DNA from 2 places in the Streptomyces sp. NPDC058701 genome. Region 1 is predicted to be linked to the other one. Evidence: predicted binding sites of a transcription regulator. Region 1 holds the regulator's gene; the other holds the start of a gene.
What was found. Region 1 encodes HrcA, which represses chaperone genes, less so after heat shock. Its sites were predicted from a motif close to TTNGCACTCNGNNNNNCNGAGTGCNAA; they were not measured.
Positions count from the first base shown of each region.

Region 1 (3,409 bases):
CCGTGTTCTCCGGCCAGCCCAGGGCCCGGCACACGCCCGTCTTCCAGTCCTGGCCGCGCGGCACCACCGGCCACGCGGGGATGCCCAGCGCGGACGGCTTCACCGCCTGCCAGACGTCCACGTACGGGTGGCCCGCGATCAGCACGTGCGGGGAGTCCACCGAAGCCGCGATCCGGGACTCCTTCGAACCCGGCACCAGGTGGTCCACGAGGACGCCGAGCCGGGCGTCCGGACCCGGCCCGAACTCCGCCACGACGGCCGTGAGGTCGTCGATCCCCTCCAGGTACTCCACCACCACGCCCTCGATCCGCAGGTCGTCGCCCCAGACCCGCTCCACCAGCTCGGCGTCGTGCCGGCCCTCGACGTAGATCCGCCCGGCCCGCGCCACCCGCGCCCGTGCCCCCGGGACGGCGATCGACCCCGAGGCCGTGCGGGACGGCGCCACCGGGCCCCGGGGCGGACGGACCAGGGTCACCACCGCGCCGTCCAGCAGGAACGCGGCGGGCTCCATCGGGAACACCCGCCGCTTGCCGAACCGGTCCTCCAGGGTCACCGTGCCCGCCTCGCAGCCCACCACCGCGCCGCAGAAGTCCGTACCGGCGACCTCGACCACCAGATCGGGCTCCGCCGCCACCTCGGGCACGGCCCTGGGGCGCTTCCACTGCGGGGTCAGGTCGGGGGAGTACTCGCGCATCCGGCCGACACTAGGAGAGGCGCGGCGATCACGCCTCCGACACGCCGAAACGCGCGGCCAGTGTGGCGCGTTGCGCACGGACGAAGGCCGCGTCGACCACCGCTCCGTGACCCGGCACGTACAGGGCGTCGTCGCCGCCCAGGGCCAGCAGCCGGTCCAGGGCGTCCGGCCAGCGCGCCGGCAGCGCGTCGTCGCCCGCCTGCGGCTCGCCGGACTCCTCGACCAGGTCCCCGCAGAAGACCGTCTCCCGCTCGCCGGGGACGAACACCGCCAGGTCGTGCCCCGTGTGCCCCGGCCCCACGTTGGCCAGCAGCACCCGCACCCCGCCCAGCTCCAGCGTCCACTCGCCCGACACCGGGTGCCGGGGGAGCACCAGCAGCTCGACGGCCTCAGCCGCCTCCCTGCCGGACAGCCCGTGCCGCACGGCGGACGCCCGCAGCGACTCCCGCCCTGTGTCCAGGACGGAGTCCAGCCCGACCGCGGCGTACACCTCGGCCCCGGAGAAGGCGGCCGCGCCCAGCACGTGATCGAAATGCCCGTGGGTGAATGCGATATGGGTCACGCGGCGACCCGTCAGCCGCTCGGCCCCGGCGCGGATCTCCGCGCCCTCGCGCAGGCACGAACCGGGGTCCACGAGGAGCACCGCATCGTCCCCCACCACCAGTCCCACGGTGCAGTCCCACACCGGAAGGCGCCGCCGCCCGGCCCGTCCGGTCAGCCCTTCCCAGCCCGCCTCTTCCCATCGCACGTCCATGCCGCGACGCTACCCTGACGGGCCGCCCTTGCCAGGGTCTGACCACCCGGCCGTACACTGAGCGGGGGATCTCTGGCACTCGGACGACCAGAGTGCCAACGGAGAGCCAACGAAACGCCGGCGGAAACACGGCGCCGGACCACAGCTGGAGGTGTGCGCGATGCTCAGTGAACGCAGGCTCGAAGTGCTGCGCGCCATCGTCCAGGACTATGTCGGGACCGAGGAGCCGGTCGGCTCCAAGGCGCTGACCGAGCGGCACCGGCTCGGCGTCTCGCCGGCCACCGTGCGCAACGACATGGCCGTGCTGGAGGACGAGGGCTACATCGCCCAGCCGCACACCAGCGCCGGACGCATCCCCACCGACAAGGGCTACCGCCTCTTCGTCGACAGGCTGGCGGGGGTCAAACCCCTGTCGACGCCCGAGCGCCGGGCCATCCAGAACTTCCTCGACGGCGCGGTGGACCTCGACGACGTCGTCGGGCGCACGGTGCGGCTGCTCGCGCAGCTCACCCGGCAGGTCGCCGTCGTCCAGTACCCCTCGCTGACGCGCTCCACCGTGCGCCACGTCGAGCTGCTGTCGCTGGCCCCGGCCCGGCTGATGCTCGTACTGATCACGGACACCGGGCGCGTCGAGCAGCGGCTCATCGACTGCCAGACCCCCTTCGGGGAGGCCTCGCTCGCGGACCTGCGGGCCCGGCTCAACAGCCGGGTCGTCGGCCGCCGCTTCACCGATGTGCCCCCACTCGTCCAGGACCTCCCCGAGTCCTTCGAGGCCGACGACCGAGCCACGGTGTCCACCGTGCTCGCGACGCTCCTCGAAACCCTGGTCGAGGAAGCCGAAGAACGGCTGATGATCGGCGGAACCGCCAATCTCACCCGCTTCGGACACGATTTTCCCCTGACGATCAGGCCGGTGCTCGAAGCGCTGGAGGAGCAGGTCGTGCTCCTCAAGCTGCTGGGCGAGGCCAGTGAGTCGGGAATGGCCGTACGGATCGGGCATGAGAACGCCTACGAGGGACTGAACTCCACGTCGGTCGTCTCGGTCGGTTACGGTTCGGGCGGCGAAGCAGTCGCCAAACTCGGCGTGGTCGGACCGACCCGCATGGACTACCCCGGAACGATGGGAGCGGTACGCGCAGTGGCACGTTACGTCGGACAGATCCTGGCGGAGTCGTAAGTGGCCACGGACTATTACGCCGTTCTCGGCGTGCGCCGCGACGCTTCCCAGGACGAGATCAAGAAGGCATTCCGGCGGCTTGCGCGCGAGCTGCACCCGGATGTGAACCCCGATCCCAAGACGCAAGAGCGTTTCAAGGAGATCAACGCGGCGTACGAGGTGCTCTCGGACCCGCAGAAGAAGCAGGTCTTCGACCTCGGCGGCGACCCGCTGTCCTCCTCGGGCGGCGGCGGGGGCGCGGGCGGATTCGGCGCGGGCGGCTTCGGCAACTTCTCCGACATCATGGACGCCTTCTTCGGACAGGCCTCGCAGCGCGGACCGCGCTCGCGGACCCGCCGCGGCCAGGACGCCATGATCCGCCTGGACCTGGAACTGGACGAGGCGGCCTTCGGGACCACCAAGGACATCCAGGTCGACACGGCCGTGGTGTGCACCACCTGCTCCGGCGAGGGCGCCGCCCCCGGCACCTCGGCGCAGACGTGTGACATGTGCCGCGGCCGCGGTGAGGTCTCGCAGGTCACCCGGTCCTTCCTGGGCCAGGTCATGACCTCGCGCCCCTGCCCGCAGTGCCAGGGCTTCGGCACCGTCGTCCCGACCCCGTGCCCCGAGTGCGCGGGCGACGGCCGGGTCCGGTCCCGCCGCAGCCTCACGGTCAAGATCCCGGCGGGCGTCGAGAACGGCACCCGGATCCAGCTGTCGGGCGAGGGCGAGGTCGGCCCCGGCGGCGGCCCCGCCGGCGACCTGTACGTGGAGATCCACGAACTGCCGCACCAGACCTTCCAGC
Region 1 is NZ_JBHXSY010000004.1:104,514-107,922, forward strand. It holds gene ACFWW8_RS05375 (DUF3097 domain-containing protein) at 1-694, opposite strand, end outside; gene ACFWW8_RS05380 (MBL fold metallo-hydrolase) at 723-1,448, opposite strand; gene hrcA (heat-inducible transcriptional repressor HrcA) at 1,609-2,625, shown strand; gene dnaJ (molecular chaperone DnaJ) at 2,626-3,409, shown strand, end outside.

Region 2 (3,409 bases), on a different contig from region 1:
CATCCCGATCGCCTCCGGCTCGCAGCTGACGAAGATCGACAAGGGTCTGCAGGAGCTGATCAAGCTCGGCCTCGTCGAGGACAAGCCGTACAAGATCTTCGGCGCCCAGGCCGAGGGCTGCTCCCCGGTCTCGACCGCCTTCAAGGCCGGTCACGACGTGGTCCGCCCGCAGAAGCCGAACACCATCGCCAAGTCCCTGGCGATCGGCAACCCGGCGGACGGCCCGTACGTCCTGGACATCGCGCGGCGCACCGGCGGCTTCGTCGACGACGTCAACGACGAGCAGGTCGTCGAGGCCATCAAGATCCTGGCGCAGACCGAGGGCATCTTCGCCGAGACCGCGGGCGGCGTGACCGTCGGCGTCACGAAGAAGCTCATCGAGGCGGGACACCTCGACCCGGCGCTGACCACCGTCATCCTGAACACCGGTGACGGCCTCAAGACCCTGGAGGCGGTGGCCGCGGACAGCGGGCAGACCGCCACCATCCGCCCGAGCCTGGACGCCTTCCGCGCCGCCGGCCTGGCCTGACCCTCCCCCCGCACACCGGAAAGGCAGTAGCGCCATGAGCGTCAACGTCCGCATCCCCACCATCCTGCGCACCTACACCGGTGGCAAGGCCGAGGTCTCCGCCGAGGGCGCGAACCTGGCCGAGGTCATCGAGTCGCTGGAGCGGAGCCACCCGGGGATCGCCGCGCGCGTCCTGGACGACCAGGGCAAGCTCCGCCGCTTCGTGAACGTCTACGTGAACGACGACGACGTGCGCTTCGAGGGCGGCCTGGAGGCCGTCACCCCGGACGGGGCCGGCGTCTCGATCATCCCGGCCGTCGCGGGCGGCTGCTGACCGCCGTGCGGTGACACGCTAAAACCGAAATTGCCCCCTCCGCTCATAAGCGGAGGGGGCAATTCTGCTTGATTGTGCGCGGTAGGGTTGGGGAAGTCCCCTCCGCTGTACTTGCCCGCCGCATATGAACGGGTCGCGTGAGGGTCGACATCGGGTCAATGTGCGAGTGCGCTATGGGGCTTTGGCGAGAGATGCCGGGCCCGAGTTGCCCTGGAGTATGCCAAATTTTCACTCTTTTTCAATGTTTCCGAGTGGCCGGAATTCTCGTCGGATTGACCTGTTGCAGACAGCATCGGCGCGGATACATTCAGCCTCGGTCGACGCGTTCCGACGCAAGATCTGACCCGGGATCGCGAAGTGCGTTCCCGCGCAAGGGCCGGTAATAGGGGAGTTAGGCATGGCTCAGGGCACCGTCAAGTGGTTCAACGCGGAGAAGGGCTACGGCTTCATCGCGGTCGACGGTGGCGCGGATGTGTTCGTCCACTACAGCGCCATCCAGATGGACGGTTACCGCACCCTTGAAGAGGGTCAGCGGGTCGAGTTCGAGATCTCGCAGGGCCAGAAGGGGCCGCAGGCGGACATGGTCAAGCTCGCGGCCGCCGGCTAGTCCCCACGCGATCGACCACCGACGCACACGTACGGCGTGCACGGTCGTTACCGATGCACGGCGTACGAGGCATTACGAGGGGCCCACATCCTGGACACGGGGATGTGGGCCCCTCGTGCGTCCGGCCCGCACGACCCGTGCGGCGCCTGCCTCTTCCCCGGAGTGTTGACCCAAGCCGCTTGCACTCGAGGGGGTCGAGTGCTAATCATTGGCGTTAGCACTCTCCCGGTGAGAGTGCTACTCAACGAGGACCGGGTCGGTGAGGCCCGCAGGGTCCGGCGGGAAGGAACCGCCGGGCACGCAGGCCGTCCGTCGCGGGCGCGGGCGCGGTCCGGGAGCAATCCACCGCTGTCCGGGAGGACCACTTCAGATGGCCAAGATCATTGCGTTCAACGAGGAGGCCCGGCGCGGTCTCGAGCGTGGGATGAACCAGCTCGCCGACGCCGTCAAGGTCACCCTTGGCCCCAAGGGTCGCAACGTCGTCCTTGAGAAGAAGTGGGGCGCCCCCACGATCACCAACGATGGTGTCTCCATCGCCAAGGAGATCGAGCTCGAGGACCCGTACGAGAAGATCGGCGCCGAGCTGGTCAAGGAAGTCGCCAAGAAGACGGACGACGTCGCCGGCGACGGTACGACCACCGCCACCGTGCTGGCCCAGGCCCTCGTCCGCGAGGGTCTGCGCAACGTAGCCGCCGGCGCCAACCCGATGGCCCTCAAGCGTGGTATCGAGAAGGCCGTCGAGGCCGTCTCCGCCGCCCTGCTGGCCCAGGCCAAGGACGTCGAGACCAAGGAGCAGATCGCCTCCACGGCGTCCATCTCCGCCGCCGACACCCAGATCGGCGAGCTCATCGCCGAGGCGATGGACAAGGTCGGCAAGGAAGGCGTCATCACGGTCGAGGAGTCGCAGACCTTCGGTCTGGAGCTCGAGCTCACCGAGGGCATGCGCTTCGACAAGGGCTACATCTCGGCGTACTTCGCCACCGACATGGAGCGCATGGAGTCGTCCCTCGACGACCCGTACGTCCTGATCGTCAACTCCAAGATCGGCTCGGTCAAGGACCTGCTGCCGCTCCTGGAGAAGGTCATGCAGTCCGGCAAGCCGCTGCTGATCATCGCCGAGGACGTCGAGGGCGAGGCCCTGTCGACCCTGGTCGTCAACAAGATCCGCGGCACCTTCAAGTCCGTCGCCGTCAAGGCCCCGGGCTTCGGCGACCGCCGCAAGGCCATGCTCGGTGACATCGCCATCCTCACGGGCGGCACGGTCATCTCCGAGGAGGTCGGCCTCAAGCTGGAGAACGCCGGTCTCGACCTGCTGGGCCGCGCCCGCAAGGTCGTCATCACCAAGGACGAGACCACCATCGTCGACGGTGCCGGCGACAGCGACCAGGTCGCCGGTCGCGTCAACCAGATCCGCGCCGAGATCGAGAACTCCGACTCGGACTACGACCGCGAGAAGCTCCAGGAGCGCCTCGCGAAGCTGGCCGGCGGCGTGGCCGTCATCAAGGCCGGTGCCGCGACCGAGGTCGAGCTCAAGGAGCGCAAGCACCGCATCGAGGACGCCGTTCGCAACGCGAAGGCGGCCGTCGAGGAGGGCATCGTCGCCGGTGGCGGCGTAGCCCTGCTGCAGGCCTCCGCGGTCTTCGAGAAGCTGGAGCTCACGGGTGACGAGGCGACCGGCGCTGCCGCCGTCAAGCTCGCCCTGGAGGCCCCGCTGAAGCAGATCGCCGTCAACGCCGGCCTCGAGGGTGGCGTCGTCGTGGAGAAGGTCCGCAACCTGACCCCCGGCTGGGGTCTGAACGCGGCCACCGGTGAGTACGTCGACCTCATCGCCGAGGGCATCATCGACCCGGCGAAGGTCACGCGCTCCGCGCTGCAGAACGCCGCGTCGATCGCCGCGCTGTTCCTGACGACCGAGGCCGTCATCGCCGACAAGCCCGAGAAGGCCGGTGCCCCCGCGGGC
Region 2 is NZ_JBHXSY010000010.1:129,014-132,422, reverse strand. It holds gene thrC (threonine synthase) at 1-529, shown strand, start outside; gene ACFWW8_RS13850 (MoaD/ThiS family protein) at 564-842, shown strand; gene ACFWW8_RS13845 (cold-shock protein) at 1,240-1,449, shown strand; gene groL (chaperonin GroEL) at 1,820-3,409, shown strand, end outside.
Region 2: groL (chaperonin GroEL) is a predicted target of HrcA. The motif match lies at 1,664-1,690, and genes of this name have one in related genera.